2 regions of the Agromyces flavus genome follow, and region 1 is predicted to be linked to the other one. Evidence: predicted binding sites of a transcription regulator. Region 1 holds the regulator's gene; the other holds the start of a gene.
What was found. Region 1 encodes HrcA, which represses chaperone genes, less so after heat shock. Its sites were predicted from a motif close to TTNGCACTCGNNNNNNNCGAGTGCNAA; they were not measured.
Positions count from the first base shown of each region.

Region 2: a site for HrcA is predicted at 10,742-10,768, ahead of groES (co-chaperone GroES). Genes of this name have one in related genera too.

Region 1 is NZ_LT629755.1:1,353,228-1,368,816, reverse strand. Features, by position in the region: partial or broken gene BLT99_RS18165 (ComEC/Rec2 family competence protein) at 1-1,205, shown strand, start outside; gene BLT99_RS17985 (GGDEF domain-containing protein) at 1,781-3,139, opposite strand; gene holA (DNA polymerase III subunit delta) at 3,361-4,377, shown strand; gene rpsT (30S ribosomal protein S20) at 4,495-4,755, opposite strand; gene BLT99_RS06460 (alpha/beta fold hydrolase) at 4,876-5,667, opposite strand; gene BLT99_RS06455 (response regulator) at 5,671-6,297, opposite strand; gene BLT99_RS06450 (sensor histidine kinase) at 6,294-7,520, opposite strand; gene lepA (translation elongation factor 4) at 7,600-9,456, shown strand; gene BLT99_RS06440 (DUF1990 family protein) at 9,497-10,144, shown strand; gene hemW (radical SAM family heme chaperone HemW) at 10,147-11,376, shown strand; gene BLT99_RS17980 (DUF4870 domain-containing protein) at 11,369-11,872, opposite strand; gene BLT99_RS06420 (DUF4870 domain-containing protein) at 11,992-12,417, opposite strand; gene hrcA (heat-inducible transcriptional repressor HrcA) at 12,624-13,643, shown strand; gene dnaJ (molecular chaperone DnaJ) at 13,706-14,806, shown strand; gene BLT99_RS06405 (16S rRNA (uracil(1498)-N(3))-methyltransferase) at 14,832-15,566, shown strand.
Region 2 is NZ_LT629755.1:221,262-236,850, forward strand. Features, by position in the region: gene glmM (phosphoglucosamine mutase) at 1-272, shown strand, start outside; gene coaA (type I pantothenate kinase) at 282-1,238, opposite strand; gene glmS (glutamine--fructose-6-phosphate transaminase (isomerizing)) at 1,342-3,192, shown strand; partial or broken gene BLT99_RS01165 (holo-ACP synthase) at 3,266-3,610, shown strand; gene alr (alanine racemase) at 3,703-4,842, shown strand; gene tsaE (tRNA (adenosine(37)-N6)-threonylcarbamoyltransferase complex ATPase subunit type 1 TsaE) at 4,842-5,351, shown strand; gene tsaB (tRNA (adenosine(37)-N6)-threonylcarbamoyltransferase complex dimerization subunit type 1 TsaB) at 5,399-6,019, shown strand; gene rimI (ribosomal protein S18-alanine N-acetyltransferase) at 6,016-6,540, shown strand; gene tsaD (tRNA (adenosine(37)-N6)-threonylcarbamoyltransferase complex transferase subunit TsaD) at 6,537-7,586, shown strand; gene BLT99_RS01195 (DUF4190 domain-containing protein) at 7,775-8,152, shown strand; gene BLT99_RS01200 (DUF4190 domain-containing protein) at 8,181-8,963, shown strand; gene BLT99_RS01205 (DUF4190 domain-containing protein) at 8,989-9,525, shown strand; gene BLT99_RS01210 (class I SAM-dependent methyltransferase) at 9,527-10,714, opposite strand; gene groES (co-chaperone GroES) at 10,844-11,140, shown strand; gene rarD (EamA family transporter RarD) at 11,308-12,261, shown strand; gene BLT99_RS01225 (ABC transporter substrate-binding protein) at 12,527-13,819, shown strand; gene BLT99_RS01230 (ABC transporter ATP-binding protein) at 14,286-15,074, opposite strand; gene BLT99_RS01235 (ABC transporter ATP-binding protein) at 15,061-15,589, opposite strand, start outside.

The DNA of each region.
Region 1 (15,589 bases):
GTCTGGCCGACGGTGCCGAACGTCTCGGCGGCGACGGCGGCGCGCTGGTTCCAGGACTCGCCATCGGAGACACGTCGCGACTCCGGTCCGACCTCGAGGAGGCGATGGCCGGTGCGTCGCTCACCCACCTGACGGCGGTCAGCGGGGCGAACTGCGCGCTCGTGACGGCCCTCGCGTTCTGGGCCGCGGGCGCGATGCGCCTGCGTCGTTCGATCCGCGTGATCGTCGCGCTCGTGGCACTCGGGGGCTTCGTCGTGCTCGTCACGCCCGAGTCCAGCGTGGTCCGTGCGGCCGCGATGGCGGTCGTCGTGCTGGTCGCCTGCGCCACCGGCCGCACGGGCGGCGGCGTGCCGGCACTGGGACTCGCGACCATCGTGCTGCTGGTCGTCGACCCGTGGTACTCCCGGGACTTCGGGTTCGCGCTCTCGGTCTGCGCCACGGCGGGACTCGTGCTCGGATCCGGACCGCTCGCGGCGCTGCTCGGCCGCTGGATGCCACGGACGTTCGCCCTGGTGCTCGCGGTCCCGCTCGCGGCGCAACTCGCGTGCCAGCCGGTGCTCGTGCTGCTCGAGCCCGTCGTGCCCGTCTACGGGGTGCCCGCCAATCTCCTCGCCGCTCCCGCGGCACCGATCGCGACGATGGCTGGACTCGTCGGCTGCCTCCTCCTGCCGGTGCTGCCGTCGGCGGGGTTCGCGGCGCTCCAGGTCGCGTGGTTGCCGGCCTCATGGATCGCGCTCCTCGCGCGTGGTGTCGAGTCCATGCCGTTCCAAGCGGTGCCCTGGCTGCCCGACGCTGGCGGCGCCGTCCTCTGCGCCGCGTCCATCGGCGCGGGTGTCGTCCTCGCCGTGCGGTCTCGGCCGGGTCGGATCCCGCGCGCCGTCCGCGTGGCGGCCGCGATCACGCTCTGTCTGTCCCTCGCCGTGCCGGTCGGCGTCGCGGCGGGCCGGCCCGTCCTCGTGCACGCGACTCTTCCCGCTGACTGGGACGTGCTCCAGTGCGATGTCGGGCAGGGCGACGCCGTGCTGGTCCGCGACGGCGGGGCCGTCCTGCTCATCGACACCGGACCCGACCCCGCACGCCTCGCCGGGTGCCTCTCGCTCACGGGCGTGGACCGGCTCGACCTGGCGATCATCACCCACTGGGATGCCGACCACGCCGGAGGGGCAGAGGCGATCGCCGGCCGGGTCGACGTGGTCCTGCACGGCCCCCTCGACGGACGGCGCTCCGACCGGGCGCTCGACCCACTCGCGCGCGGAGGCGCAGAACTCGTCCAGGTCGGCGCGGGTGCGACCGGCCGGCTCGGCGACGCCCGATGGCGCGTGCTCTGGCCGCCGGCACGAGCCGATCCGGGCAACGACGCGAGCGTCGTGCTCGATCTCATCGCCGACGGCTACCGTGCGGTCTTCCTGGGCGACCTCGGCGCGGAGGCGCAGGCCGCCCTGCTCCGCGAGCACGACCTCGGGCGTGCCGATGTCGTGAAGGTCGCCCATCACGGCAGCGCGGATCAGGATCCGGCGCTCTACCGCGAGCTCGCAGCATCCGTCGGATTCATCGGCGTGGGTGCGGCCAACGGCTACGGCCATCCGACACCGAGCCTGCTCGGATTGCTCGCCGAGGTCGGTACCGTTCCGGTCCGCAGCGATCGCTCGGGAGCCGGCGCACTGGTCGTCGACGGGGGACGGTTCGCGCTCTGGTCGGAGCGCGGCGACCCGAGTGCGGTTTCGCCCGACGCTCAGGAGCGGATCGGTGTCACCCATCAGCCGGAGCGGCGGCCGTGGGGTCAGATGACAGCTCGTGGAAGGTCAGACCGTGCGGTCGCGTTCCCTCGGCGGTCGCCCGGCGGGGGGTCGGCGACCGTGGTCCAGGTGTCGGCGAGCACGATCCGGTCGCCGCCCGCTGCCTTGGCGTCGTACATCGCCAGGTCGGCGGCGCGAATGAGGTGCTCGGCGCTGAGACCGCTCGAAGGGGGAGCCCACGCGACGCCGATGCTCGCGTTCAGCCGTGAATGGGTCGACGCGACGTCATCCAGCCCGTGAAGCAGCTCGAGGACCCGGTGCGCGACCTCCATCGCGGCAGCGGGGTCGTCGGTGCGGCAGACGATCACGAACTCGTCACCGCCGAAGCGGGCGACCACGTCGCCGGCGCGCACGCCGGACAGCAGTCGGCGTCCAGCGTCATGGAGCAGGCGATCGCCGGCGTGGTGGCCCAAGCGGTCATTGACCTCCTTGAATCCGTCGAGGTCGACGAACAGCGTCGCGCAACCGACCTCGCCCACGATGGTGGACAGCTCCAACTCCAGAAGGCGCCGGTTGGGCAGACCGGTCACGTCATCATGGGTCGCGGCATGCGCCAGACGATTCTGCAGTCGCAGGGTCGCGAGGGCCTGTGCTGCCTGTCCCGCGAGGGCTTCCGCGAGCGGGGCGGCTTCATCGTCGAAGGTGCGGACGTGATGGAACCAGCTGATGAACGCGCCGAAGTCCATCTCCTCGTGATGGAGCGGTGCCGCGATCAGCGCGTGAACGCCGGCGGCCCGCATCTCTGCGCCCAGGTCGGGAAGCAGGAGCTCGCCATCCTCCGGCCCGACGACCTTGATGGTTCGGCGCGGCACGCTCACCAAGCTGATCAGCGATTCGTAGTCCACCCGCCCGTCGAAGGGGTCGTGGCCGGCGGCGAGGGTGCTCGACCCGCCGGGTTGGTGCAGGTAGACCGCGGAGTGCTCGGCGCGGTATGCGCGCGTCGCCGTGTCCGCGAGGATCATCGCCAGCCGCTCTTCGGAGGTGGCCGTCGAGAAGGCCACGGAGGAATCCATCACCAGCTCGAGACGCGCCCGAGTGCGATCGGCGAGAGCATGGCTCCGGCGAAGTTCGCACAGGGCTCGCCAGCGCTCCGAGGCCTCCGACAACACGAGCATCTCGTGCCCGTCGCCCTCAGAACGCGTAACCATGACGGCCTTGCTCGGGCGTCGCTTGTCGAGCATCATCCACGGTCCTGGCCCGCTTCCCGCGGGGAACAGGTCGTCGTGCGCCTGGATCAGGAACTCCTCGAGCGGCCTGCCGACGATGTGCTCGGCTCCCAGGCCCAGCCATGCGCAGAACCAGTCGTTCGCGTGCGAGACCTCGTGCCCCGCGCCGATGCGCACGACGCCGACCGGAAGCGCATCAATCGCATCCACCACCGCTGCTCCTGTCCAGCGACCCGGAGGAGCCCGGCGCTCGTGTGTTTCCGACCCAGCTTTGCGCTGCGAAGCGGTTCGACTCTAACAGCGCGCTGCGATCGGAGCGAGATGATCCCGCGATCGGTGTCGCCGGGCCTCCGTAGACTGGTGCGGGCTCTGCAGCACGTGCAGGCGGAGGGAGAGTCGTGGCGGCACGCGGAGGAACGGCGAAGGCGAAGGTCGCGATCCCGCAGCTCGCGTGGAAGGCGGCGCGAGCGGCGCCGATCGTGCTCATCTCCGGCCCGGAAGACGTGCTCGCCGAGCGCGCCTCGACGATGCTGCGCGATGCCCTGCGTGCAGACGACCCGTCGCTCGAGGTCAGCGACCTCGAGGCCGACGGGTACGCACGCGGCACGCTGATCACTCTCGCGAGCCCGTCGCTCTTCGGCGAGCCGCGGCTCATCCGCGTCAGTGGAGTCGAGAAGGCCAGCGACGAGTTCCTCGCCGATGCGCTCGACTACCTCGCCGATCCCGCCGACGGCACCACCGTGGTGCTGCGCCACCGAGCCGGCATGCGCGGCAAGAAGCTGCTCGACGCGATCCGCGCGGGCGAGGGCGGCGGCGTCGAGATCGTGTGCGCCGAACTGCGCAAGGACTCCGAGAAGCAGGATTTCGCCGCCGACGAGTTCCGGCTCGCCCGCCGACGCATCGCGCCAGCGGCGCTCCGAGCGCTCGTCGCGGCCTTCAGCGACGACCTCGGCGAGCTGGCCGCCGCGTGCCGGCAGCTGATCGCCGACGTCCCCGGCGACGTCGACGAGGCGACCGTCGCGAGATACTACGGCGGTCGCGTCGAGACCACGTCGTTCGAGGTCGCCGATGCCGCGATCGCCGGACGGCACGGCGAGGCGCTCATCGCGCTTCGCCACGCGCTCGACTCCGGTGCCGATCCGGTTCCCATGGTCGCGGCGTTCGCCATGAAGGTGCGCACCATGGCCAAGGTCGCCGGCGCACGCGGCGCGGCGGCCGGCGCACTCGGCCTCGCGCCATGGCAGGTCGATCGAGCCCGACGCGACCTCATGGGCTGGACCGATGAGGGCCTCGGATCCGCGATCCAGGCGCTCGCGGCCGCCGACGCCGCGGTCAAGGGCGCCGAGCGCGACCCGGTCTTCGCCCTCGAGCGGCTCATCGGTGTCATCGCGGCGCGCGGGATCGTCGACGCCTGACGGCTCCCGCCCGCGCCCACGCGCGCACTCACCGCGCGCTTCGACCGCGCGGACGCCGAGCGGAGACGACGAAGGCCCCGCACCGGACGGTGGGGGCCTTCGAACGAACGGCTCGGATCAGAGCGCGGCGACCTGCTTCGCGATGGCCGACTTGCGGTTCGCGGCCTGGTTGCGGTGGATGACGCCCTTGCTCACGGCCTTGTCGAGCTTGCGCGTCGCGACGCGGAGGGCAGCGGTCGCCTTCTCCTTGTCGCCGGCGGCGACGGCCTCGCGCGCAGCGCGGACGACGGTCTTCAGCTCGCTCTTGACGGCCTTGTTGCGCTCCTCGGCCTTGCGGTTGGTGCGGATGCGCTTGATCTGCGACTTGATGTTTGCCACGTGGTTCGTCTTTCGTGTGTTCTGCGGGTACCGGAGTGAGTGCCGCAATCGGTAGAGGGGCCGTCGCGGCGCATCGTGCGGGGTGGGACCCACACGCAAGCCAACAGGCAACGATACCAGCTAGGGCCGGGCGGCACCAATGCGGGCGGCGCCCAGCCGCGCCGCGGTTCGGCGGCGCCGGGCAGCGCGCGCCTCGAGTTCGGCGACCGCGCCGAGCACCGCCGCGGCGAAGTCGTCGGGGCGCACGAGGCTGACCAGGTGGGTGGCGCGGTCGATGAGCACGAGGTGGCCGTCGCGGGCCGCCCGGGTCATCCGGCGCTCCTCGAGCCGGAAATGGTCCATGCGGCCGTTGACGAACCAGATCGGCACCTCGACGGCCGCGATCGCGCGCTCGACGTCGAGCTCGGCCACGGCCGCGAGCGCGGGCTGCATGACGTCGAGCGCGACACCGCCCGCGAGCACGTCGTCGACGGCCGAGGGGGAGAGGAACAGCCGGGCCATCGCGTCGTTCAGGCCGCGGCCGCGATCGGGAAGGCGGCCGATCACCGCCGCGATCGCCGCGTATCCCCGGAGCGCCCACCCACGCGGCCGCGTCCCGCACGCCGCGGCGACGAGTCCGTCGATGCGATCGCGATGGCGCGCCGCGTACTCGATCGCGACGTACCCGCCGAGGCTCAGCCCGACCAGCAGACGCGGCGCCCCACCGTCAGTCTCATCGGATCGACCGACGGCCTCGTCGATGGCGCGCATGGCGGCCTCGATCGTGAACGCCTCGTCGATCCGGGCGCCATGACCCGGCAGGTCGACGGGGATCACCTCGAGGTCGTGCCGCTCGAGTCGCGCGACCTGCCCCCGCCACATGGTGGCGGACGTGCGGATGCCGTGCACGAGGATGACGCGGGCGCGCGGCATCCGTCAGCCCGCCCTGATCGCGCCGAGCTCGCGGGCCCTCGCCACCGCCGCGGTGCGCGAGCCGACGCCGAGCTTGGTGAAGATGTGCACGAGGTGCGACTTGACGGTCGCCTCGCTGAGGAACAGCGCCTTCCCGATCTCGCGGTTGGTGCTGCCGGCCGCGACGAGCTGCAGCACCTCGGCCTCGCGCACGGTCAGCCGCTGGTCGGCACTGCGCTGCGATTCGTCGAGGCGCGACGCGACGGCAGGGGCGAGCGCCGACTCGCCGGCCGCCGCGGCCCGGATCGCCGCGACGAGCTCGCCGGGCGGGGCGTCCTTGAGCAGGTACCCGCTCGCTCCGGCCTCGATCGCGCCGAGGATGTCGGCGTCGGTGTCGTAGTTCGTCAGCACGAGCACGCGCGGGGAGTCGGGGAGCGACCTGATGCGGCGGGTGGCCTCCACGCCCTGCAGCGAGCCCGGGAACTGCAGGTCCATCAGCACGAGGTCGATGCCGGGGCTGGCGGCGAGGCGCACGGCCTCCTCGGCGGACGCGGCCTCGCCCGTGACCTCGAGGTCGGGCTCGGCCTCGAGCAGCGCGCGCATGCCGGCGCGCACGACGGGGTGATCGTCGCTCAGCAGGAGCCGGATCACGCGGCCACCGCCGGGATCCGCACGGACAGCGCCGTTCCGCCGCCTGGCCTGGACTCGACGTCGGCGGTACCGCCGAGGTTCTCGGCGCGCTGCCGGATCGCCCGGAGGCCGAACGACGGCTCGCCCGCGCGCTCGCCCTCCAACAGGACGGGGTCGAAGCCCACGCCGTCGTCGACGACGTCGAGCGCGACCTCGTCGCCGAGGTAGCTGAGCGTCAGCTCGGCGCGCGCCGCATCGGCGTGCTTGACGACGTTCGAGAGCGAGCCCTGCGCGATCCGCAGCAGCGTCGCCTCGATCGACATGGGAAGGGCGACCGGCTCGCCGCTCATCGAGAACGACACGCGAGTACGCGAGCCCGCCTGCGCCGACTGCTCGTTCGTGGCGTCGGCGAGGCGACGGAGCGCGGCGGGCAGGGTGCGTTCGTCGAGCGCGGGCGGCGTGAGCTCCCGGATGAACCGGCGGGTCTCCTGGAGGTTGTCGGCCGCGGTCTCGCGGGCGAGTCTCAGCTTGTCCCGCGTGCCCTCGTCGGCGACGTCGCGTTCGGCCGCGTGCAGCAGCATCTGGATCGACGAGAGCCCCTGCGCGACGGTGTCGTGGATCTCGCGTGCGATGCGCTCGCGTTCGGCGAGCGTGCCCGCCTCGCGGCTCGCCGCGGCGAGCTCCTCGCGCGTGGCGAGCAGGTCGAGGATGAGCGCCTGGCGCTCGCGCGACTCCACGGCCATGGCCCGGTAGCCCAGGCCGATGATGACGGCCACACCGGCGGAGATCAGGGGGCCGACCACGCTGCCGACCTCGAATCCGAGGTGCGACGTCGAACCCCACACGCTCAGCACGAACGTCACCGCCACGAGCGGCACGCTCCAGCGCGCCGGGAGGACGTGCAGCTCGATGAAGAACAGCGGGAAGGCGAGGAACGCGGCATCGGGCGTCAGAGCCGCGAGCCCGAGCCAGAGGCCGAGCAGCATCACGAGCCATCCGGCGCGCATCCACGGCGTGATCACCTGGTGGGCGGTGACGATGCCGACCGCGTAGGTGCCGAGGAACGCGATCGACAGGATGACGATCGCGACGAGGTCCTCGCTGCCGACGACCGCCGCCCGGGCGGCCACGAAGATCGTGAGGCCGACGACGAGAACGTGGAGGCCGACGCGCAGCGAGGTGAACACGGGCCGCAGCGCCGATGGCTGCACCCGTCCGACGAGGGGGGCATCGAGCACGGTCATGGTGCGATTCAGCCTAGTGACCGCCCCCTTCCGCGGCATCCGTCGAAAGTGCGATCTGCCGCATGGGAGAATCGTCGGGATGTCTCCGAGAGCCGCTCACCCCCCGGTGCCCGCCGCCACCGATCCCGCGCTGATCCGCAACTTCTGCATCATCGCGCACATCGACCACGGCAAGTCGACGCTCGCCGACCGCATGCTCCAGATCACCGGCGTCGTGGCCGACCGCGACATGCGGGCGCAGTACCTCGATCGCATGGACATCGAGCGCGAGCGCGGCATCACGATCAAGAGCCAGGCCGTGCGCATGCCCTGGCAGCACGGCGAGACGTCGTACGCCCTGAACATGATCGACACGCCCGGCCACGTCGACTTCAGCTACGAGGTCTCGCGCTCGCTCGCGGCGTGCGAGGGCGCCATCCTGCTCGTCGACGCGGCGCAGGGCATCGAGGCGCAGACGCTCGCCAACCTCTACCTCGCGCTCGAGAACGACCTCGAGATCATCCCCGTGCTCAACAAGATCGACCTGCCGGCCGCCGAGCCCGAGAAGTACGCGAAGGAGCTCGCCGACCTGATCGGCGGGTCGCCCGACGACGTGCTGCGCGTCTCCGGCAAGACCGGCATGGGCGTCGAGGACCTGCTCGACCGCGTCGTCGAGCGCATCCCGGCGCCCGTCGGCAACGCCGATGCCCCGGCGCGCGCCATGATCTTCGACTCCGTCTACGACAGCTACCGCGGCGTCGTCACCTACGTGCGCATGGTCGACGGCCAGCTCAACCCGCGCGAGCGCATCCAGATGATGTCGACCAAGGCGACGCACGAGATCCTCGAGATCGGCGTGAGCGCACCCGAGCCCACGCCCACCAAGGGACTCGGCGTCGGCGAGGTCGGATACCTCATCACGGGCGTGAAGGACGTGCGCCAGTCGAAGGTCGGCGACACGGTGACCACGGCGGTCAAGTCCGCGAGCGAGCCGCTCGCCGGGTACACCGAGCCGCTGCCCATGGTGTTCTCGGGCCTGTACCCGATCGACGGCAGCGACTATCCCGAGCTGCGCGAGGCGCTCGACAAGCTCAAGCTGTCGGATGCCGCGCTCGTCTACGAGCCCGAGACCTCGGTCGCCCTCGGCTTCGGCTTCCGCGCCGGGTTCCTCGGCCTCCTGCACCTCGAGATCGTGACCGAGCGCCTGCGTCGCGAGTTCGGTCTCGACATCATCAACACGGCGCCGTCGGTGGTCTACGAGGTCACGACGGAGGACAAGAAGACCGTCACCGTGACGAACCCGAGCGAGTTCCCGACCGGCGGCAAGATCGCCGAGGTCCGCGAGCCCATGGTCAAGGCGGCCATCCTCGCGCCCAAGGACTACGTCGGCACCATCATGGAGCTCTGCCAGTCGCGCCGCGGCAACCTGCTCGGCATGGAGTACCTCGGCGAGGACCGGGTCGAGATCCGCTACAACATGCCCCTCGGCGAGATCGTGTTCGACTTCTTCGACCAGCTGAAGTCGAAGACGGCCGGCTACGCGAGCCTCGACTACGAGCCCTCGGGCGAGCAGGCCGCCGACCTCGTGAAGGTCGACATCCTGCTGCAGGGCGAGCAGGTCGACGCGTTCAGCGCCATCGTGCACCGCGACAAGGCCTACGCCTACGGCGTGCTCATGACCGGCCGCCTGCGCGAGCTCATCCCGCGGCAGCAGTTCGAGGTGCCGATCCAGGCCGCGATCGGCGCGCGCATCATCGCCCGCGAGTCCATCCGGGCGATGCGCAAGGACGTGCTGGCGAAGTGCTACGGCGGCGACATCACCCGCAAGCGCAAGCTCCTCGAGAAGCAGAAGGAGGGCAAGAAGCGCATGAAGATGGTCGGCCGCGTCGAGGTCCCCCAGGAGGCGTTCATCGCCGCGCTCTCGGGCGAGACCGAGAAGAAGGACGCCAAGAAGTAGGCGTTCCGACGCGGTCAGGGCCGTTCCGTAGAATCGACGGATGACTCGCCGGAGCACCTTCACCGACCAGTCCGTCACGTACGGCGCCATCGGCGCCACCCTCGACCCCGACCTGCTGCGCTATCCGCCCGCCGGGTTCCGGCCCGCGGAGGACTCCGTGAAGCTCGGATCGGGCAGGGACCGCTTCGATCGGGCTGCCGAGGAGCTGATGACGTGGGGTGTTCAAAAGGGCGCCGGGTTCGAGGTCGTCGACGTGGCGCCGGGCACGGGCGCGCAGTACACCGGCATCACGTACGGTCCCGACGGGGCGCCGCTCGCCGATCAGCCGTCCGCCCGCGTCGAGCAACGGTACGGGCCCGACGGCACGCCGTATGTCGGCGCCGGCATGACGGCGACGCTCAAGCCGCGCGGGCGGCGCCGCGCACGCGGCATCCCGATGCTCGTGGTCTACGTGATCGACGAGCCCGAGCGCGTCGGCTTCGCGTACGGCACGACCGGTGACGCACCCGAGAGCGGCGAGGAGTCGTTCATCCTCGAGCACCGCGACGACGACACGGTGTGGCTGACGATCCGGTCGGTGCTCGAGCCACGCGGCGGCATCCGGCGGATCTTCGCACCGGCGATCCGCCGTCGCCGGCGCGAGTTGACCACGCGCGAGCTGCGGGCGCTGCATCCCGCATACGCCTGACGATGGCGGGCGCACTTCCCCTCGCCGACCCGGCGCCCGCCGACGGCCTGCTTCCCGCCGTCGCGACGACCGCTGCCATGGGCCGCGCATTCGGCGTCTACGTGCACGTGCCGTTCTGCCGTGTCCGGTGCGGGTACTGCGACTTCAACACCTACACCGCGGGCGAGCTGCGCGGCACCTCGCAGGCGCGGTACGCCGACCAGGCGATCGCCGAGCTGCGCTTCGCGCGGGGCGTGCTCGCGGCATCCGGCGCCCCCGACCGCCAGGCCGACACGGTGTTCTTCGGCGGCGGCACGCCGACGCTGCTGCCGGCCGCCGACCTCGTCCGCATGCTCGATGCGATCCGCGACGAGTTCGGGATCGCGGATGGCGCCGAGGTGACCACCGAGGCCAACCCCGACTCGGTCGACGCCGACGACCTGAGACGGCTGGCCGACGGCGGGTTCACGCGCGTCTCCTTCGGCATGCAGTCGGCCGTGCCCCACGTGCTCGCGGCGCTCGACCGGACGCACGACCCCGCGCGCGTCCCCATGGTGGTGCGCTGGGCCCGCGAGGCCGGGCTCGACGTCAGCCTGGACCTCATCTACGGCACGCCGGGGGAGTCGCTCGACGACTGGCGCCGGAGCCTCGAGGCCGTCATCGCGGAGCGGCCCGACCACGTCAGCGCCTACGCGCTCATCGTCGAGGACGGCACGAAGCTCGCGCGGCAGATCCGGCGCGGCGAGCTCGCGGCGCCCGACGACGACCTCTCGGCCGACATGTACGAGCTGGCCGACGACCTGCTCGCCGCGGCGGGCTACGGATGGTACGAGGTGTCGAACTGGGCGACGGATGCCGCGCATCGCTCTCGCCACAACCTCGGCTACTGGCGCGGCGACGACTGGTGGGGCGTCGGCCCGGGTGCGCACAGCCATGTCGGCGGCGTGCGGTGGTGGAACGCGAAGCACCCGTCCGCATACGCGGACCGCCTGGCCGCGGGCGTGTCGCCGGCGGTCGGCCGCGAGACCCTCGACGGCGCCGCCCGGGAGACCGAGCGCGTGCTGCTCGCGACCCGCATCCGCGACGGCATCGAGGTCGGCTCGCTCCACGCGGGCGGCCGGCACGCCGTCGCCGGGCTCATCGCCGACGGCCTCGTGGACGCGCGAACCGCCCTCGCCGGTCGGCTGACGCTGACGCGACGAGGGCGGTTGCTCGCGGATGCCGTCGTGCGACGGCTGCTCGCTGCTAGCTGACGAACTTGATCGACAGCGGGTAGGTGTACGGCTGACCCTGGTTGGCCTTCACGGCCGCGATGATGCTGAACACGATCGTGACGACCCAGATCGCGATCGACAGGAAGATGCCGATGATGAGCACCCACAGGATGCCGGCGACGATGTTCGCGATGAGCATCGTGATCTGGAAGTTCAGCGCGGTCGCCGAGTGCTCGCGCACGAAGTTGCCGCGGTCCTTGAGGACCAGGTAGCCGACCAGCGCCGGGACGAACGAGAAGAAGATGCCGCCGACGTGGATGAGCGTCGCCCACAGACGCTGGTCCTGGGGGCTCATGGCGACGTTCTGCTGCCCGGGCTGCTGGTAGCCGGGCTGCGCCTGGTAGCCCGGGTCGCCCGCGGGCGGAGGGGGCGTCGGACCGCCCGGCGGCGGAGGCGTCGTGCCGCCGGGCGGCGGCGGAGGCGTGGTTCCCCCGGGCGGCGGGGTGGGAGGCGTGGGAGGTGGTGCGTCGGACATGATGCTGGCTCCTTGGAAGGTCGCGCCCGGATCGCGGGTCGTTGTGATCATGCTGGCACAGCGCGACGCGCCGGTCGAGGCATGCCCGACCGGCGCGTCGCGGGCCGCCAAGCGGCGGATTACTTGATGAGGCGGATGGCGAAGGGGTAGCGGTAGTGCTGGCCCTCCTTGGCCTTGAGGAAGCCGAGGACGGAGAAGACTACCACGGCCGCCCACAGCGCGAGGTAGAGCAGGCTCGCCACGAACCCGAAGAGGCCGAACGTCACGGCCGTGAGGATCGACGAGACGATGAACAGCGCGACCCAGCCGATCAGCGCGGTGATCTGGAAGTTCAGCGCCTCTTTCGACTCGGTCGCCGTGAAGCGGCCGCGGTCCTTGAAGACGAGCCAGATGATCAGCGACGGCAGGATGCCGAGGATGCCGCCGAGGTGCGCGAACGATCCCCACTGGACGTCCTGCTCCTGCGAGAGGGGGGCGCCAGCCTCGGCGGCGGCCGGCTGCGGAGCGGCGTTCGGGTCGTGCGGGGGGACGCTGGGGTCGGTCATGGTGACTGCCTTTCGGATCGGGAAGCGCGCGCCTGCCGCGGAAGGGGGATGCGGGCATGGTGCTGCGGGACGATGCACACGCTACTGCCGCGCCGATCGGGGCGGCAACGGTGCCGTCCCTGAATGTCGCGATATGATTAGCAGTCACGTGAGCCGAGTGCTAAAGCTCGGCGCGCCCCGTACGACGGTCGAGGGAAGCGAGGGCCATGGTCTCCGAACGCAGTCTCGCCGTGCTCCGCGCGATCGTGCAGGACTACGTCGCCTCCCGCGAGCCCGTCGGCTCGAAGACGATCGTCGAGCGGCACGCGTTCGGCGTGTCGGCCGCGACCATCCGCAACGACATGGCCGTCCTCGAAGAGGAGGAGCTGATCGCCGCTCCGCACACCTCGTCGGGCCGCATCCCGACCGACAAGGGCTACCGCGTGTTCGTCGACCAGCTCGCCGACGTCCGCCCGCTCACCAGTGCACAGCGGCAGGCGATCGAGACCTTCCTCGGCGAGTCGACCGATCTCGACGAGCTCCTCGCGCGCACCGTGCGGCTGGTCTCCCAGCTCACGAAGCAGCTCGCGGTCGTGCAGTACCCGAGCTTCCAGCGGGCTCGCGTACGCCACGTCGAGCTCGTCTCGCTCGCGCCCACGCGCGTGCTGTGCATCCTGATCTCCGACACCGGGCAGGTCGAGCAGCGCCTCGCCGAGCTCGACCACCCCGCCGACGACGAGACGCTCGGACGGCTGCGCAACCGCCTCAACGAGGTGGCCGCCGGCCTGACGATGACGGATGCCGCGACCGCGCTCTCGGCCGAGACCGCGAGCGCCGACCGGGCGCACGCCGAGGTCCTCCGCACGCTCGCGGCGACGCTCGCCGACCAGGCGGCGTTCACGCGGAGCGACCGGCTCGTCGTGGCCGGCGCCGCGAACCTCGTGCGGACCGAGCAGGACTTCTCGGGGAACATCCTCGGGGTCATCGAGGCGATCGAGGAGCAGGTCGTCATCCTCAAGCTGTTCGGCGAGCTGGCCTCGGAAGACGGCATCACCGTCCGGATCGGCCGCGAGAACGCCGCGTACGGTCTCGGCGACACGTCCGTCGTGTCGAGCTCGTTCGAGATCCCGGGCCGCGACGTGTCACGGCTCGGCATCGTCGGCCCCACCCGCATGGACTACTCGCAGAGCATGGCCGCGGTGCGCGCCGTCGCTCGCTACCTCTCCCGCACGCTCGGCGAGCGCTGAACCGCGCGGAGCCGCCTGACGCGGCATCCGCTACCGGCAAATTCGAAAGGAACCCGCCTGCAGTGGCCGACCACTACGAGGTCCTCGGCGTCTCTCGCGACGCCACCCCCGACGAGATCAAGAAGGCCTACCGCCGACTCGCGCGCGAACTGCACCCCGACGTGAACCCCGGCGCCGAGGCGTCCGAGCGGTTCAAGCAGGTCACGCACGCGTACGACGTGCTCTCCGATCCCAAGCAGCGCCAGCAGTACGACCTCGGCGGCGACCAGGGCGGGTTCTCGGGCGCCGGCTTCGGCGGGTTCGGCGACATCTTCGAGACGTTCTTCGGCGCCGGCCAGGCGAGTCGTGGCCCGCGGTCGCGCCGCGAGCGCGGCCAGGACGCGCTCATCCGGCTCGAGGTGAGCCTCGACGAGGTGATCTTCGGCACCCACCGCGACCTCGAGGTCGACACCGCGGTCACATGCGAGACCTGTCACGGCTCGTGCTGCCAGCCGGGCACCTCGCCCGTCACGTGCGACATCTGCGGCGGCAGCGGCCACATCCAGCGCTCGGTGCGGTCGCTGCTCGGCAACGTGATGACCTCGAGCCCGTGCGGTTCGTGCCGCGGATACGGCACGATCATCGCGACGCCGTGCGTGACGTGCCAGGGCCAGGGGCGCGTGCGTGCGCGCCGCACGGTGCCGGTCGACGTGCCCGCCGGCGTCGACACCGGAGTTCGGCTGCAGATGCCGGGCTCGGGCGAGGCGGGACCCGCCGGCGGCCCGAACGGCGACCTCTACCTCGAGGTCAAGGTGCGCAACCACGACGTCTTCAGCCGCAACGGCGACGACCTGCTCTGCACGCTCGAGGTGCAGATGACCGACGCCGTGCTCGGCACGACCGCGAAGGTCGAGGCGCTCGACGGCGACGTCGACCTCGAGCTCAAGGCGGGCGTCCAGAGCGGCGAGATCCTCACCGTCAAGGACCGCGGGATCACGCACCTCCGCGGCGGCGGCCGCGGCGACCTCAAGGTCGCGGTGCATGTCGTCACGCCCACCAAGCTCAGCCACAAGGAGCGCGAGCTCGTGCAGCAGCTCGCCAAGGTGCGCAAGGCGCAGCCGCCGCAGCTGGGGCACTTCCAGCAGGGGCTGTTCGCGCGGCTGCGCGACCGGTTCCTCGGCTGACGGCGGCGATCGGGCGGATGGCGCGATGAGCAGCCTCTACCTCGACGAGTCGCTCGACCTCGCCGCGGTCGGGCGCGGCGACGCGGTGACCCTCCTCGGCGACGAGGCGCGCCATGCGGTCACGGTCGCGCGCGTGCGCGCGGGCGAACGCGTCTCCGTCGGCGACGGACGCGGGCGCGTGGTGACCGGCGTCGTCGCGACCGCCGAGGGGCGTCGGCTCGAGCTGGCCGTCGACGAGGTCTGCGACGAGGCCGAGCCCTCCCCGCGGCTCACGCTCGTCCAGGCGCTCGCGAAGGGCGACCGCGACGAGCTGTCCGTGCAGGCCGCGACCGAGCTCGGCGTCGATCGCATCGTGCCCTGGTCGGCGGGCCGGTCGGTCTCGCGCTGGGACGGGCCGAAGGCCGAGAAGGGTCGCGCGCGCTGGTCGAGCATCGTGCGCGAGGCGGTCAAGCAGTCCATCCGTGCGTGGATCCCCCCGGTCGAGCCCGTCGCCTCCACGCGCGAACTTCCCGCGCGACTTGCCGGCGAGCGGATGCTGCTGCTCGTGCCCGGCGCGGCGACGCCGTTGTCCGCCATCCGCCCCGATGGCCGGGACCTCGCGCTCGTCGTCGGGCCCGAGGGCGGAATGGACCCCGCCGAGATCGAGCGCCTGCGCGAGGCCGGTGGCGAACCGGTTCGCCTCGGGGCGGGCGTGCTGCGCACCTCGACCGCAGGGCCCGCCGCGATCGCGGTGCTCTCCGTCGCGCTCGGGCGGTGGTGACCCATCGCTCGCTACGATGGGGG
Region 2 (15,589 bases), 1.1 Mb from region 1:
CGCTGGCCGAGCTCGCATCGGTCATGACCGTCTACCCGCAGGTGCTCGTGAACGTCCGGGGCGTCGACCACCACGCGCTCGGCGACGACGCCGAGATCGCCGCCGCGGTGACGCGGGCCGAAGCCGAGCTCGGCGATTCCGGTCGCGTGCTGCTCCGTCCGAGCGGCACCGAGCCCATGGTGCGCGTCATGGTCGAGGCGGCCGTGCAGTCCGACGCCGAGGCGCACGCCAACCGGCTCGCCGACGTCGTCCGCGCCCGCCTCGCGAACTAGCCGGCCGACTCAGAGCTTGCGCAGCAGCACGTTCCGCACAGCGTGATCGGAGCCCTTGCGGAGCACCAGCGAGGCGCGCGACCGCGTCGGCCGGATGTTCTGCAGGAGATTCGGCTCGTTGATCGACTGCCAGATCGAGCGCGCACGCGCACGCGCCTCGTCCTCGGTGAGGCTCGCGTAGCGGTGGAAGTAGGAGCGCGGGTTGGCGAACGCCCCCCGCTGGAGCTTCAGGAACCGCTCCTCGTACCACCGGGCGATGTCGCTCGTGCGCGCGTCGACGTAGATCGTGAAGTCGAACAGGTCGCTCACGGCGAGCCGGTGGCCCGGACCAGGCGGCTGGAGCACGTTGAGCCCCTCGACGATGAGCACGTCGGGGCGGCGGACCGTGATCTGCGCGTCGGGCACGATGTCGTAGGCGAGGTGCGAGTAGAAGGGCGAACGCACCTCGGGCGCGCCGGCCTTGACCGCGCTGACGAAGCGCAGGAGCGCACGGCGGTCGTAGGACTCGGGGAAGCCCTTGCGCTCCATGAGTCCACGCCGTTCGAGCTCGGCATTCGGGAACAGGAAGCCGTCGGTGGTCACGAGCTCGACGCGCGGGGTGTGCTCCCACCGCGCGAGCAGCTCGCGCAGGAGCCGGGCGATGGTCGACTTGCCGACGGCGACGGAGCCCGCGACGCCGATGACGAACGGCGTCGACTCGAACCGTTCGCGCAGGAAGGTGCTGGTGACCTCGTGCAGCGCCTTGGTGCCGCCGACGTAGAGATTGAGCAGCCGGCTGAGCGGCAGGTAGACCTCGCCGACCTCGTTGAGGTCGAGCGGTTCGCCGAGCCCGCGGAGCTGGACGATCTCGGTCTCGCGAAGCGGCGACGGCATCGACGGTGCGAGCGCCGCCCAGTCGGCTCGGTCGAGTTCGACGAAGGGCGACGCCTGCGGCGTGTGCGACGACGGGCTCTGCGGATCGGGCACCGGCACAGTCTAGTGGCGGGCCTGCGCGCCCCCGGGCACGGCGTGTGCGCGCTCCCGCCTGCTCCCGGCATTCGCCCATCCCGGCGCCGGTAGGATCGAGCGCATGTGTGGAATCGTCGGATACGTCGGAGAGCGCAACAGCCTCGACGTCCTCATGGGTGGCCTTCGCCGCCTCGAATACCGTGGCTACGACTCGGCGGGAGTGGCCGTGGTCGATGACGAGGGCGACCTCGAGACCGCCAAGCGCGCGGGCAAGCTGCAGGTGCTGGCCGACGAGCTCGAGCGCAACCCGATCCACCGGGGCGGCACCGGCATCGGTCACACGCGCTGGGCCACGCACGGCGGCCCCACCGACCGCAACGCGCACCCGCACCTCGGCGACGAGGGCCGGCTGGCGCTGATCCACAACGGCATCATCGAGAACTTCGCCGAGCTCAAGGACTCCCTGCTCGCCGACGGCTTCGCATTTGAGTCCGAGACCGACACCGAGGTCGCCGCCGTGCTCCTCGGCAAGCTCTACGGCGAGTCGGGCGACCTGCGCGAGGCGTTCCGTCGCACGGTGTCGCAACTCGAGGGGGCCTTCACACTCCTCGCGGTGCACAAGGACGAGCCGGGCCTCGTCGTGGGCGCACGACGCAACTCGCCGCTGGTCATCGGCCTGGGCGACGGCGAGAACTTCCTCGGGTCCGATGTCGCGGCCTTCGTCGAGTACACGAAGCGCGCCGTGGCGATCGGCCAGGACCAGATCGTCGCGATCACGTCCAACGGCGTGACGGTGACCGACTTCGACGGCGCGACCGTCGAGGTCGAGCCGTTCGACGTCGCGTGGGATGCCTCGGCCGCCGAGAAGGGCGGCTGGTCGTCCTTCATGCGCAAGGAGGTGTCGGAGCAGCCCGACGCCGTCGCGAACACGATCCGCGGCCGCGTCACCGACGGCGTGGTGGCGATCCCCGAGCTCGAGGCCTACGGCGACGACGCGCTGCGCGACATCCGCCGCATCACCGTCATCGCGTGCGGCACGGCAGCCTACGCGGGCATGGTCGCGAAGTACGCCATCGAGCAGTGGGCGCGCATCCCCGTCGAGGTCGAGCTGAGCCACGAGTTCCGCTACCGCGAGCCCGTGCTCGACGACGGCACGCTGGTCGTCTCGATCAGCCAGTCCGGCGAGACCATGGACACGCTCATGGCCGTCAAGTACGCGCGCGAGCAGGGCGCGAAGGCCATCTCGGTCTGCAACACGCAGGGCGCGACGATCCCGCGCGAGTCCGACGCGGTCGTCTACACCCACGCAGGCCCCGAGGTCGCCGTCGCGTCGACGAAGGCGTTCGTCGCCCAGATCACGGCGCTCTACCTGTTCGGCCTCCACCTCGCGCGCGTGCGTGGCACCCTCTCCGAGGAGCAGCTCGCGTCCCAGGTCGCCGAGCTGCAGGCGGTTCCCGAGAAGCTCGCGACCGTGCTCGAGCAGGCCGATCGCGTCGGCGAGCTCGCGCACTGGATGTCCGACACGCGCTCGGTCCTCTTCCTCGGTCGCCACGTGGGTTACCCGATCGCGCTCGAGGGCGCGCTCAAGCTCAAGGAGCTCGCCTACATCCACGCCGAGGGCTTCGCCGCGGGCGAGCTCAAGCACGGCCCGATCGCGCTGATCGAGCCGGGCCAGCCGGTGTTCGTGGTCGTGCCGAGCCCCCGCGGCTCCGCGGCGCTGCACCCCAAGGTCGTCTCCAACATCCAGGAGATCCGCGCGCGCGGCGCCCGCGTCATCGCGATCGCCGAGGCGGGGGATGCCGCGGTGCTGCCGTTCGCCGACGAGGTGATCCGGATCCCGCTCGCCGGACCCCTCTTCGAGCCGCTGCTCGCGGTCGTGCCGTTGCAGATCTTCGCCATGGAGCTCTCGCAGGCGAAGGGCCTCGACGTCGACCAGCCGCGGAACCTGGCGAAGTCGGTCACGGTCGAGTGAACCGGCCGGGCCGGCCCGGTGACGTCGCGGCGCCCGTGCGGCAGACTCGAGTCGTGGACTCGGAGGGCGCCGCATGATCGCCGGGATCGGCATCGACGTGGTCGACATCGCGCGCTTCGAGCGGTCGCTCGAACGCACGCCGTCGCTGCGCGATCGTCTGTTCGCTGAGAGCGAACGGCATCGGCCGGCCCGGTCGCTCGCGGCGCGGTTCGCCGCGAAGGAGGCGCTCATCAAGGCGCTCGGGGGACATGCCGTCATCCGCTGGCACGACATGCGCGTCGTCCAGGACGACGAGGGCAACCCCGACTTCGCGCTGTCGGGGGCGCTCTCGGCGCACGTCGCCGCACTCGGCATCGATCGCGTGCACCTGTCGATGAGCCACGACGCGGGCATCGCGAGCGCGTTCGTCGTGCTCGAGCGCGGCGTCGGCCCGGCGGTGACGTCGAGCGAGCTGCTGGGCGAGCCCGACGGCGCCGAGGGGCGCGCATCCGGCCCTGCCGGGGAGGCGCCGTGAACCCGCGTCACGTGCTCGCGCCCTTCCGCGAGGCCGTGATCGACCTCGATGCCGTGCGCCACAACGCCCGGCACCTCGCCGAGGCGGTCGCGCCCGCGCGCGTCATGGCGGTCGTCAAGGCCGACGCCTACGGCCACGGCGCCGTCGCGGTCGCGCGCGCTGCGGTCGAGGCGGGAGTCGACTGGCTCGGCGTCGCCGACCTCGACGAGGCGATCGCGCTGCGCGGCGCGGGCATCGACGCACCGCTGCTCGCGTGGCTGCACGATCCCGACGCGCGGTTCTCGGCCGCCATCTCGCGCGACATCGACCTCGGCGTCTCCTCCGTGAGCCAGCTCGAGGCGGCCGCCGACGCTGCGACCGCGGCCGGGCGCGTCGCGAACGTGCACCTCAAGCTCGACACCGGGCTCAGCCGCAACGGCATCGCCCCATCCGACTGGCCCGACGTGGTCGCGCGCGCGGCCGAGCTCGAGCGCGAGGGCCCCATCCGGGTGCGCGGGCTGTTCAGCCACCTCTCGAACACGTCCCCCGACGAGGATGCCGCGCAGCTCGACGCCTTCCTCCGCGGCGTCGAGGTCGCCGAGGTCGCCGGCCTCCGTGCAGAGGTCCGCCATATCGCCTCGACCGCCGCCGCCCTGCGCCTCCCCGATGCGCGCCTCGACATGGTGCGCATCGGCATCGGCCTCTACGGCGTCCCGCCCTTCGGCGACGGCACCACGGCGGCCGACCTCGGCCTCCGCCCGGTGATGACCCTCCGGGGGCGCATCGCCGCGGTGCGACGCGTAGCTGCAGGCACCGGTGCGTCCTACGGGTACGCGTGGCGTGCCGAGCGCGAGACGACCCTCGCGCTCGTGCCGCTCGGCTACGCCGACGGCGTGCCGCGTCAGGCGTCGGGTCGCGCCGAGGTCGCGATCGGCGGCACGCGGCATCCGGTCGTCGGCCGGATCGCGATGGACCAGTTCCTCGTCGACGTCGGCGATGCCGAAGTGCGCGTGGGAGACGAGGTCGTGCTCTTCGGCGACCCCGCCACGGGGGCGCCGTCGGCCGACGACTGGGGCGACGCGGCCGACTCGATCGCGTACGAGATCGTGACCCGCGTCGGCGCGCGCGTGCCGCGCACCCACGTGGACGCGTCGTGATGCACCGCACGGTCGCCGACACCGAGGCCATGGAGGCGCTCGGCCGCGAGCTCGGCGGGCAGCTGCGCGCCGGCGACCTCGTCGTGCTCACCGGTCCGCTCGGCGCCGGGAAGACGACCCTGACCCGCGGGATCGGCGACGGCCTGCGCGTGAGGGGCCCGGTGCAGAGCCCGACCTTCGTGCTCGCGCGCACGCATCCGAGCCTCGTCGGCGCCGCGCCGCTCGTGCACGTCGATGCCTACCGCCTCTCGGGCGCTGCCGAGCTCGAGGATCTCGACCTCGACTTCGCGAACTCGGTCGTCGTCGCCGAGTGGGGCGCGGGACTGCTCGACGACGTGGCCGACTCGTGGCTCGAGGTGGTCATCGAACGTCGTCGCGGGGGCGACGCGGCCGATGTCGCAGCGTCCGACGACCTCGAGGCCGACGAGCCGAGATCGGTCCAGCTCCTCGGGCACGGACCCCGGTGGGCGGGCACCCCGTACTCGGTCGCACCCGCGCTCGGCGCCTGAGCGTCCACCCGGCGGGCGTGCCGCGCCGCGCGTCTAGGCTGGAACGCATGCTCCTCGCGATCGACACCTCCACGGGCACGAGTGTCGCCGTGGTCGACCGCGATGCCGGGATCCTCGCCGAGGCAGGCACCCACGACACCATGCGCCACGCCGAGGCGATCGGCGGTGCCATCCGCGACGTGCTCGAGCGCGCCGGAGTGCGTGCGACCGAGCTGTCCGCGGTCGCCGCGGGAATGGGTCCCGGGCCCTTCACCGGGCTTCGCGTCGGCATCGCCGCCGCGCGCGCATTCGCCCTCGGCATCGACCGCCCCGTCGTCCCCGTCGTGAGCCACGACGCGGTCGCGCTCGCGTGGTACTCCGACGGCGGCCGCGGACCGCTCCAGGTCGTCACCGACGCCCGGCGCCGCGAATCGGCGGTGACCGACTACGACGGGCTCGACGACGCCGGGCTCCCGGTGCGGCTCGGCATGCCGCGACTCGAGCCCCGCGACGCGGTGCCCTCGCCCCGCGGCATCCGATTCGACGCCGACACCGTCTCGGCCGGTTCGCTCGGGCTCCTCGCCGAACTCGGCTGGTCGGCGAGCCGGCTGCCGCTCGCCGGCGACGAACCGCTCTACCTGCGCGCGCCCGACGTGACGCCCTCGACGGGCAAGCGGGTGACTCCATGAGCCTGATGCTGCGCCGCGCGCGCCCCGACGACCTCGCCGCGATCATGGTGATCGAACGGGCGACCTTCGCGACCGACGCGTGGCCCGAGCAGGCCATGCGTGCCGAGCTCGAGGGCGAGCACACCTACTACCTCGTGGTCGTCGACGACGCGAGTCCCGACGTGGCCGTCGCGTACGCCGGGCTGCTCGCGCCGCGCGGGTCCGGCCAGGGCGACGTCCAGACCATCGCGGTCGACGCGGCCGCCCGCGGGCGCGGCCTCGGGCGGGCCCTCATGCACTCGCTGATCGACGAGGCACGCCGCCGCGGCGCGGCCGAGCTCTTCCTCGAGGTGCGCGCCGACAACCCGGTGGCGCGCGGCTTGTACGCGTCCCTCGGGTTCGAGGAGATCGGCGTGCGACGGGGCTACTACCAGCCCGACGGCGTCGACGCGATCGTCATGCGGCTCGAGGTGCCGCCCGCGGTCGCCCGCCCGGCCGCATCCGCACACCACCTCGCCGCACCCGCAGGAGACCAGACGTGAACCGCGACGCCCCGCTCGTGCTCGGCATCGAGACCTCGTGCGACGAGACGGGCGTCGGCATCGTCCGCGGCACCGAGCTGCTCGCCAACGCCATCGCCTCGTCGATGGAGGAGCACGCCCGGTACGGCGGCGTCGTGCCCGAGGTCGCGGCACGCGCGCACCTCGAGGCGCTCGGGCCGACCATCCGTGCGGCGCTCGCCGAGGCATCCGTCGACCTCGCCGACATCGACGCCGTGGCCGTCACGAGCGGGCCGGGGCTCGCGGGCGCGCTCATGGTGGGTGTCGGCGCCGCGAAGGCCCTGGCGCTCTCGCTCGAGAAGCCGATCTACGCCGTCAACCACCTCGTGGGGCACGTGGGCGCCGACCTGCTCGGCGACCGGCCGCTCGAGACGCCGAGCGTCGCGCTGCTCGTCTCGGGAGGCCACACGTCGCTGCTGCTCGTGCGCGACCTGGACTCCGACGTCGAACTGCTCGGCGAGACGATCGACGACGCGGCCGGCGAAGCGTTCGACAAGGTCGCCCGGCTGCTCGGCCTGCCCTACCCCGGCGGGCCCGAGATCGACCGCGCCGCGGTCGGCGGCGACCCCGACGCCATTCGCTTCCCCCGCGGACTCACGCGGCCGAAGGACCTCGAGCGGCATCGCTACGACTTCTCGTTCTCGGGCCTGAAGACCGCGGTCGCGCGCTGGGTCGAGCAGCGCGACGCCGCTGGCGAGCCCGTTCCGTTGGCCGACGTCGCGGCGAGCTTCCGCGAGGCCGTGGTCGACGTGCTCGTCTCGAAGGCCATCGCGGCGTGCACCGACCTCGGCGTGCCGCGGCTCCTGCTCGGCGGGGGCGTCGTCGCGAACCGGCGGCTTCGCGAGGTCGCCGAGCAGCGAGCGGATGCCGCGGGCATCTCCCTGCGCGTCCCGCCGCTGTCGCTCTGCACCGACAACGGCGCCATGATCGCGGCCCTCGGCGCACGGCTCGTCATGGCCGGGCATGCGCCGTCGACGCTCGACTTCGGAGCCGATTCGACCCTGCCCGTCACCGACATCCAGACGTAGCGCGGCGTCGCACTCCGACGCTGGAGGACATGGGGACTTCTGCCCCTGCCGGCCGTCTGCGGTGCGCGCTATCGTGGCGCGAGAACCCGCGAATGCGGGGTGCCGACGCGCGCCGCCGGTCGTTGACACCGTCCTGCGGCGCTGCCAGCATGGCCCAGTCCATGCACTCACCGAGGGAGCAGCTTCACATGACCGATCCGAACGCCGACCCGAACGTGCCGAACGTTCCTCCGCCTCCGCCCGCCCAGACCGCGCCGTCGTACGGCACCAACGCCCCGTCCTACGACACGAGCTCGCCCTCGTACGCCGCCGCTCCGGCCGGGCAGAAGACCAACGTCCTCGCGATCGTGTCGCTCGTGTCGGCGTTCTTCATCTCGCTCGTCGCCATCATCACGGGGCACATCGCCCTGAGCCAGATCAAGAAGACGGGCGAGCAGGGCCGCGGCCTCGCGATCGCCGGACTCATCATCGGGTACGTCGGCCTCGTCGTCGGCATCATCGTCGCGATCGTGTGGTTCGCCATCATCGGCACCGCGATCAGCACCGGCAACGTCACCACCTACTGATCCACCCGCAGCACGGAAGGGGCTCGACATGAGCGATCCGAGGAATCCCGACGAGCCGGCCCAGCCGGTCACCCCGTCAGAACCGACGGTTCCAGCTGAGCCCGTCGAGCCCCCCGTGCCCGCGGAGCCGGTCGAGCCCACCATCCCGGCCGAGCCGACCGAGCCGTCCATCCCCGCCGAGCCGAGCCCCGAGCCCGGCCCCGCGGCGCCCGAGCCGTTCCACCCGCTCGAGGTGCCCGAACCGCCCGCGCCCCCGTCGGCGCCCGGGACGCCCAGCGCTCCGCCGCCGCCATCCGCACCCGAGCCGCCGGCACCGCCGGCGCCGCCCTCCTACGAGGCGGGCGTCCCGTCGTCGCCGTACGGCGCGGCGTCCGACGCCACGCCGCCCGTGTACGGCGCGGCTCCCGCGGCGTACGGCCAGGGCGCGCAGTACGGCGCGCCCTCCGATCCGTACGCGGCGGCTCCGCCGGCGTACGGGGCCGCGCCCGGCGCGGGCGTCCCCGGGTACACGGCGCCGTCGGCGAAGCCGACGCCGGTCTACAGCCTCATCTCGCTGATCGCCGGCATCATCGGCATCATCGGCTCGCCGATCCTCTTCGTGCCGTTCGTCGGCGGCGTGCTCGGCCTGTTCGTGCCGGCCGCCGCGGTCGTGCTCGGCTTCATCGGGCGCCGCAAGGAGCCGGCCGCCAAGGGCATGTGGCTCACGGGCATCGTGCTCGGCTTCATCGGCCTGGCGCTCGCCATCCTGTCGTTCGTCCTGTGGGGCGTGCTCTTCGCCGTGAGCGGCAGCTACAGCGGCTACCCCTACTGATCCCGACGCCGTGACCCACGAGCGGATGCCTCCCGCCGAGCGCCCGACCGGAGCGGATCCGGCCGAGGCGCCCGCCGCCGGCGCTCCGCCCGCGGTTCCGACGCACACGGCGCCGACCCCCATCGGGCCGCACACCGCGATCGAGCCCGAGACCGCGCCGCCCGCCGACGGGCAGGAAAGACCCTCGGCGGCTCCGCCGCGCGAGATCGATCGGCCGTACGACACCGGCGAGCTGCACGGACTGCCGACGGGGCAGCTGCTCGCCGTACGTCGCCCCGAGCCCGAGATCCGCGTGGACGACCTCGAGGAGGACGAGCACCGCCGCCTCTACAGCTACGTCGCTGCCGTGCTCGGCGTGGCCGGCGCCGCGGCGTCCCTGCTCGTCGGATGGATGTTCCCGCTGTCGATCGCCGCGATCGTGTTCGGCGTGCTCGGCCTCCGACGTGAGGAGCACGGCCGCATCCCCGCCTTCGTCGGCATCGGCACCGGCATCGCGGGCCTCGTGTTCTCGTTCGTCTGGCTCGGCTACTACGCCATCGTGTTCGGCGCGTTGAGGCCCTGAGTCAGAGACGTTCGACGAGGAGGGCGACGTGCCGCCCCTCCTCACGGGTGAGCACGATCGTGGCGGCGTCGTCGCCCTTGAGCTTGAGCCGGGTGCGGAGCGCCGCAGGGTCGACGTCGACGCCGCGTTTCTTGATCTCGAGCGTGCCGACCCCGCGGGCGTGCAGCGCCTGGCGGAGGTGCCGCTCGTCGGCGGGCAGCCGCTCGAGCACGCGGAACGCCCGCGCGAACGGGCTCTCGACGAGTCGGTCGCCGGTGAAGTAGGCGATGCCGTCGCTCAGCATCCACGCCCCGTTGGAGCGGGCGAGGTCGCCGATGAGCCGGGCGCGGATCACCGCCCCGTCGGGCTCGTACAGGTAGTCGCCCAGCGGCCCGACGGGCGCATCCTCGCTGTCGGCCGGCGCGACCAGCTCGTGCGCTGCGTCGCCGCGGATGACGAGCGCGGCACGGCCGACGCCGCTCCGGGCGAGCGCACCCGTCCACACCGCGAGCTCGACGACGTCGCCGTCGACCGAGACCCATTGCGCCTCCGTCCCGGCCGGGACCACCCCGCGATCGGTGCCGGGACCGAGCTTGACGCCCACCGGCATCCGCTCGCCCAGGCCGAACGCGAAGTCGAGCGAGGGCGAGTACTCGGCCGCATCGGCGAGGCGGGTCGTGGTGCCGCCCGCGGTGGTACGGCGCGCGGGGTCGAGCCACGCGCCGTCGATGCCGGCGAGCGAGACGTCCTCGGCGCGGGCGTGGAGCACGCGCACGCGGGGAAACGGGGTGAGGTTGAAGGCCGCGACGGCCGCCGTCACCTCGTCGGCCTCGGCCGCGGTCACCTCGAGGTCGATCGCCGCGAAGGCGAGCGCATCGCCGCCGATGCCGCAGCCCAGGTCGGCGACGTGCCGGAGCCCGGCGCGTGCGTAGCGCCCGGCGTGGAGCGCGGCCACGCGGAGCCTCGTGGACTGCTCGAGCCCGGCCTCGGTGAACAGCATGCGGTCGGCGAACTCGCCGAACTTCGAGCGCGCCCGGGTGCGCAGTTTGGACTGGCTCAGCACGGCGGCCACGAGTCCGGGGGAGTGGCCCTGCTTGCGCAGGTCGGCCACGGTGCGCACCACGTCGGCGCTGCTGGTCCAGGCCGGAAGCGAGTCGAGGAGGTCGAGGCCCTGCGGGGAGAGCAGCTGCACCAGCTCGTCGCGTTCCACGCGGCCACGCTAGCACTGCGACATCCGCTGGCACTCACGTTGCACGAGTGCCAGAACCACCATAGACTCGGGTTAGCACTCTCACTCAGAGGCTGCTAACCCCAGTCTTCGTCAAGAAAGAGGTCAACCGTGTCGGTTTCCATCAAGCCGCTCGAGGATCGCATCGTCATCAAGCAGGTCGAGGCCGAGCAGACCACCGCTTCGGGCCTGGTCATCCCCGACACCGCCAAGGAGAAGCCGCAGGAGGGCGAGGTCGTCGCCGTGGGCCCGGGCCGCATCGACGACAACGGCAACCGCGTCCCGCTCGACGTGTCCGTCGGCGACAAGGTCCTGTACTCCAAGTACGGCGGCACCGAGGTGAAGTTCGGCGGCGAGGAGTTCCTCGTGCTGTCGGCTCGCGACGTGCTGGCGGTCGTCGTCCGCTAGTCGGCACCGACATCGTCCGCGGCCCGGATGCCACTCGGCATCCGGGCCGCGTCGCGTCTCCGGGCCCGAACACGACGGCGATCGGATGGCGCGTCCCGGCCGGATCTCGACGGAGGACGGCAGGCGATCCGCCGGCCCGGGTCGGCGGCCGCACGTAGGCTGATCCGGTGACCTCCGCTCCACCGACCGCCTCACGGGCGCGAACTCCGCGTGCGAGCCTCAATCGTGCAGGGCTCGCCTACGCGGTCTCCGCCTACGCGCTGTGGGGCTTCCTCCCCATCTACTTCATCGCGCTCGCGCCCACCACGCCCGTCGAGATCGTCGCGTGGCGCATCCTGCTCTCGCTGGTGTTCTGCGCCCTGCTCATCGCCCTGACACGCTCGTGGCGCACGTTCGCCGGGCTGCTCCGAGACCGCCGCGTGGTGCTCATCATGGGGGCGGCGGGCGCGCTCATCTTCGTCAACTGGCTCACGTACGTCTTCGCGGCCGTGTCCGGCCAAGTCGTCGAGGCCGCGCTCGGGTACTTCATCAACCCGATCGTGACGGTCTTCCTCGGGGTGCTCGTGCTCAGGGAACGCCTCAACGCCGTGCAGTGGACCGCGGTGGGCATCTCGATCGTCGCCGTCGTCGTGCTCGCCGTCGGATACGGCCAGGTGCCGTGGATCGCGCTGGTGCTGGCCTTCAGCTTCGGCTTCTACGGGCTCATCAAGAAGCACGTGGGCCCCCGGGTCGACGCCGTCTCCGGCCTGACGCTCGAGACCGCGTGGCTCGCGCCGCTCGCCGCCGTGCTGCTCGTCGTCGAGGGCCTCACCACCGGGCTCACCATGGGCACCGAAGGCACCTGGCACACGGTGCTGCTGCTCGCGGCCGGAGCCGTCACCGCGATCCCGCTGCTGCTCTTCGCGGCCGCCTCCCGGCGCCTGCCGCTGATCTACATGGGCTTCATCCAGTACTTCGCCCCGTTCATCCAGTTCCTGGTCGGGGTCGTGATCCTGAACGAGCCCATGCCGCTCGAGCGATGGATCGGCTTCGGACTCGTCTGGATCGCGCTCGTCGTGCTGGCGTTCGACCTCGCCAGGGGCGCACGCGCCGCCCGTCGGGCGGCGCTCGCGGCCCTCTGACCGTGGCGAGCGGTCCTGGCGCACCCCGCGATCTGGGGGTTGCGCGCGGGTGGAGCCGACGGCGATTGCGTGCGCGAAACGGGCCGCCGACGCGCATTTCATGCGCATCCGCGCACCGATGTGTCGCTCGGGTAACGATTGGCCCGGTGTTACCGGGTTGTGATCGGGATCGCTTGTTTCGACCAGACCCGGGCAATACTGTCAAACCACCGGCGTCGGAAGACGCTGCAATCTGTGTACCGATCCTTCAGTCCCAAGGAGCAACATGAGCGTATTCGCGAAGGCCACCGCCTCGCGCTCGGCTCGCGCGGCCTGGACGGGCATCGCCATCGCCGGCGTGTCCGCCCTCCTCCTCACCGCGTGCAGCACGGGCGGCAATCCGGAGCCCGCCGAGTCGGAGGAAGCCGCCGACACTGGCGACGCGCTGGAGATCGAGGCGGGTGAGCGCGACCTCACCCTGAAGGTCGGCACCATCCTTCCCCAGAGCGGCACCCTCGCCTTCCTCGGCCCGCCCGAGGAGGCCGGCGTGGCGCTCGCCGCGCAGGAGATCAACGAGGCCGATGCCGGCATCAACGTCGAGGTCGTCTACCGCGACTCCGGCGACACCACGACCGACATCGCCACCGTCTCGGTGACCGACCTCCTCTCGCAGGACGTCTCGGCCATCGTCGGTGCGGCGTCGTCCGGTGTGTCGCTCACCGTGATCGACCAGATCACATCCGCCGGTGTCGTGCACTTCTCGCCCGCCAACACGTCGCCCGACTTCACGGACTACGAGGACAACGGGCTGTACTTCCGTACGGCTCCCTCCGACCTGCTTCAGGGCGAGGTGCTCGGCAACCTGATCGCCGAGGACGGCGCGTCCACGCTCGGCCTGCTCGTGCTGAACGACCCGTACGGCACCGGACTCGCCGGTGCCCTGAAGGAGACGTTCGAGTCGGCCGGCGGCGAGGTCGTCGCCGAGGAGCTGTTCAACACCGGTGACTCGAACTTCGACTCGCAGCTCTCGGCGATCAACGCCGCGAACCCCGATGCCGTGGCCGTCATCACATTCGACGAGTCCAAGGTCGTCGTTCCGGCGCTCGTCGGCTCCGGGTACCCCGGCAGCCAGCTGTACTTCGTCGATGGCAACCTGAAGGACTACAGCGCTGACTTCGCCCCCGGCTTGATCGCCGATGCGAAGGGCACGCTGCCCGGTCCGAAGCTCGAGGACGACTTCCGCGAGCGCCTCCTCGAGGTCGACCCGGCCCTGACCGACTTCAGCTACGGCCCCGAGTCGTACGACGCGCTCATGCTCATCGCGATGGCCGCCTATGCGGCGAACAGCGTCGAGGGCACCGACATCGGCGAGTACCTCCAGCAGGTGTCGGGTGGCTCGGGCGACGGTGAGAAGGTCACGTCCTTCGCCGACGCCGCGGCGCTCCTCGCCGAGGGCCAGCAGGTCGACTACGACGGTGCATCGGGTCCGATCACCCTCAATGAGAAGGGTGACCCGACCGAGGCGACCATCGGCATCTACCAGTACGGTGACGACAACAAGTACACCCGCATCAACTGATCGCTGACGCGACACGAAGGGCCCTGGCTCCGGCCGGGGCCCTTTCGTCTGTCCGCGGGAATGCCCATGGGATGGAAGGATGCGGTGTCGAGCGGATGCCGTCGGGGTCGTGCCCGGCGCTCAGAACCCGTGCGAAGCGCCCGGTTCCGGCCGACGTGATGCCGGGACGCGACCCGGTCCGAGGCGACCACCGTGGATCGCAGCCGCCCGCTCGGTACAATGCGCCTCACGTGAGGTTCGGTTCACATGAGCCATCGTGGGACCATCGCGGGCGGTGATCGCATGCCTGGCGCCATCGACATGCGACGAGGGGAGGCGGTCACAGCGTGGCACCGTCCAGGACAGGCGAGTCGGCAGTCGATCGGTAGCGATGTCGCCGATCCGCAGCCGCCGTGTCGTGTCACGTGCCGAGAACGGCGAAGGGGCGGATGCCGTAGCATCCGCCCCTTCGACCACCCGAGGTGGCTCAGTCCTGCCCGAGCGTACCGAGGTACAGGCCGATGACCTTCGGGTCGTTCAGCAGCTCGCGCCCGGGGCCCTCGTACGCGTCACGACCCTGGTCGAGCACGTACCCTCGGTCGCAGATCTGGAGGCAGCGCCGAGCGTTCTGCTCGACCATGATGGTCGTCACGCCCGCACGGTTGATCTCCTTGACCCGGAGGAACGCCTCGTCCTGGCGGACGGGGGAGAGACCGGCCGACGGCTCGTCGAGCAGCAGCACGTGCGGCCCCATCATCAGCGCGCGCGACATGGCGACCATCTGGCGCTCGCCACCTGAGAGCGAGCCGGCGCGCTGGCCGAGTCGCTTGCCGAGCTCCGGGAAGATCTCGGTCACGAACTCGAGGCGCTCCTTGAGCCCCTTGGGCTTCTGGAAGAGGCCCATCTCGAGGTTCTCCTGGATGGTGAGCGAGGGGAACACGTTGTTCGTCTGCGGGACGAACCCGACGCCCTTCGCGACCAGCCGGTTCGCCTTGAGGTTGGTGATCTCCTCGCCCTGCAGGTAGATGCCACCCTCGCGGACGCGCACCAGGCCGAAGATGGCCTTCAAGAGCGTCGACTTGCCGGCGCCGTTGGGGCCGATGATGCCGATCAGCTCACCTTGGCGGGCGGTCAGCGAGCAGCCGTTGAGGATGTTCACGCCCGGCAGGTACCCGGCGGTCACGTCGCGCACCTCGACGACCATGTCGTCCTGGGCGACCGCGGTGCCGCCCGCAGGCTGCGGGGCCGCGGCCGGGACCGATTCACTGTTCGTCATCGATGAGCTCCTTCAGTGCTTCGACGTGGCCGGTGTCGGTCGCGCCGAGATCCGTGTCGTGGTGCGCGCCGAGATAGGCGTCGATCACGGCCTGGTCCTGCATGACCGTGTGAGGGTCGCCCTCGGCCACGATCTTGCCCTCGGCCATCACGACGACCCAGTCGGCGATGTGGCGCACCATGTGCATGTCGTGCTCGACGAACAGCACGGTCATGCCCTGCGACTTCAGGTCGAGGATGTGGTCGAGCAGCGACTGGGTCAGTGCCGGGTTGACCCCGGCCATCGGCTCGTCGAGCATCACGAGGGTGGGGTCGCTCATGAGCGCCCGAGCCATCTCGAGCAGCTTGCGCTGGCCGCCCGAGAGGCTCGCCGCGTAGTCCTCCTGCTTGGCGTCGAGCTTGAAGCGCGTCAGCAGCTCCTTCGCCTTCGCCTCGATCTCGTCCTCCTGCTTGCGCCACAGGAACGGCAGGATCGACCGGAAGAGGTTCTCGCCGGTCTGCGACTTCGCGCCCAGC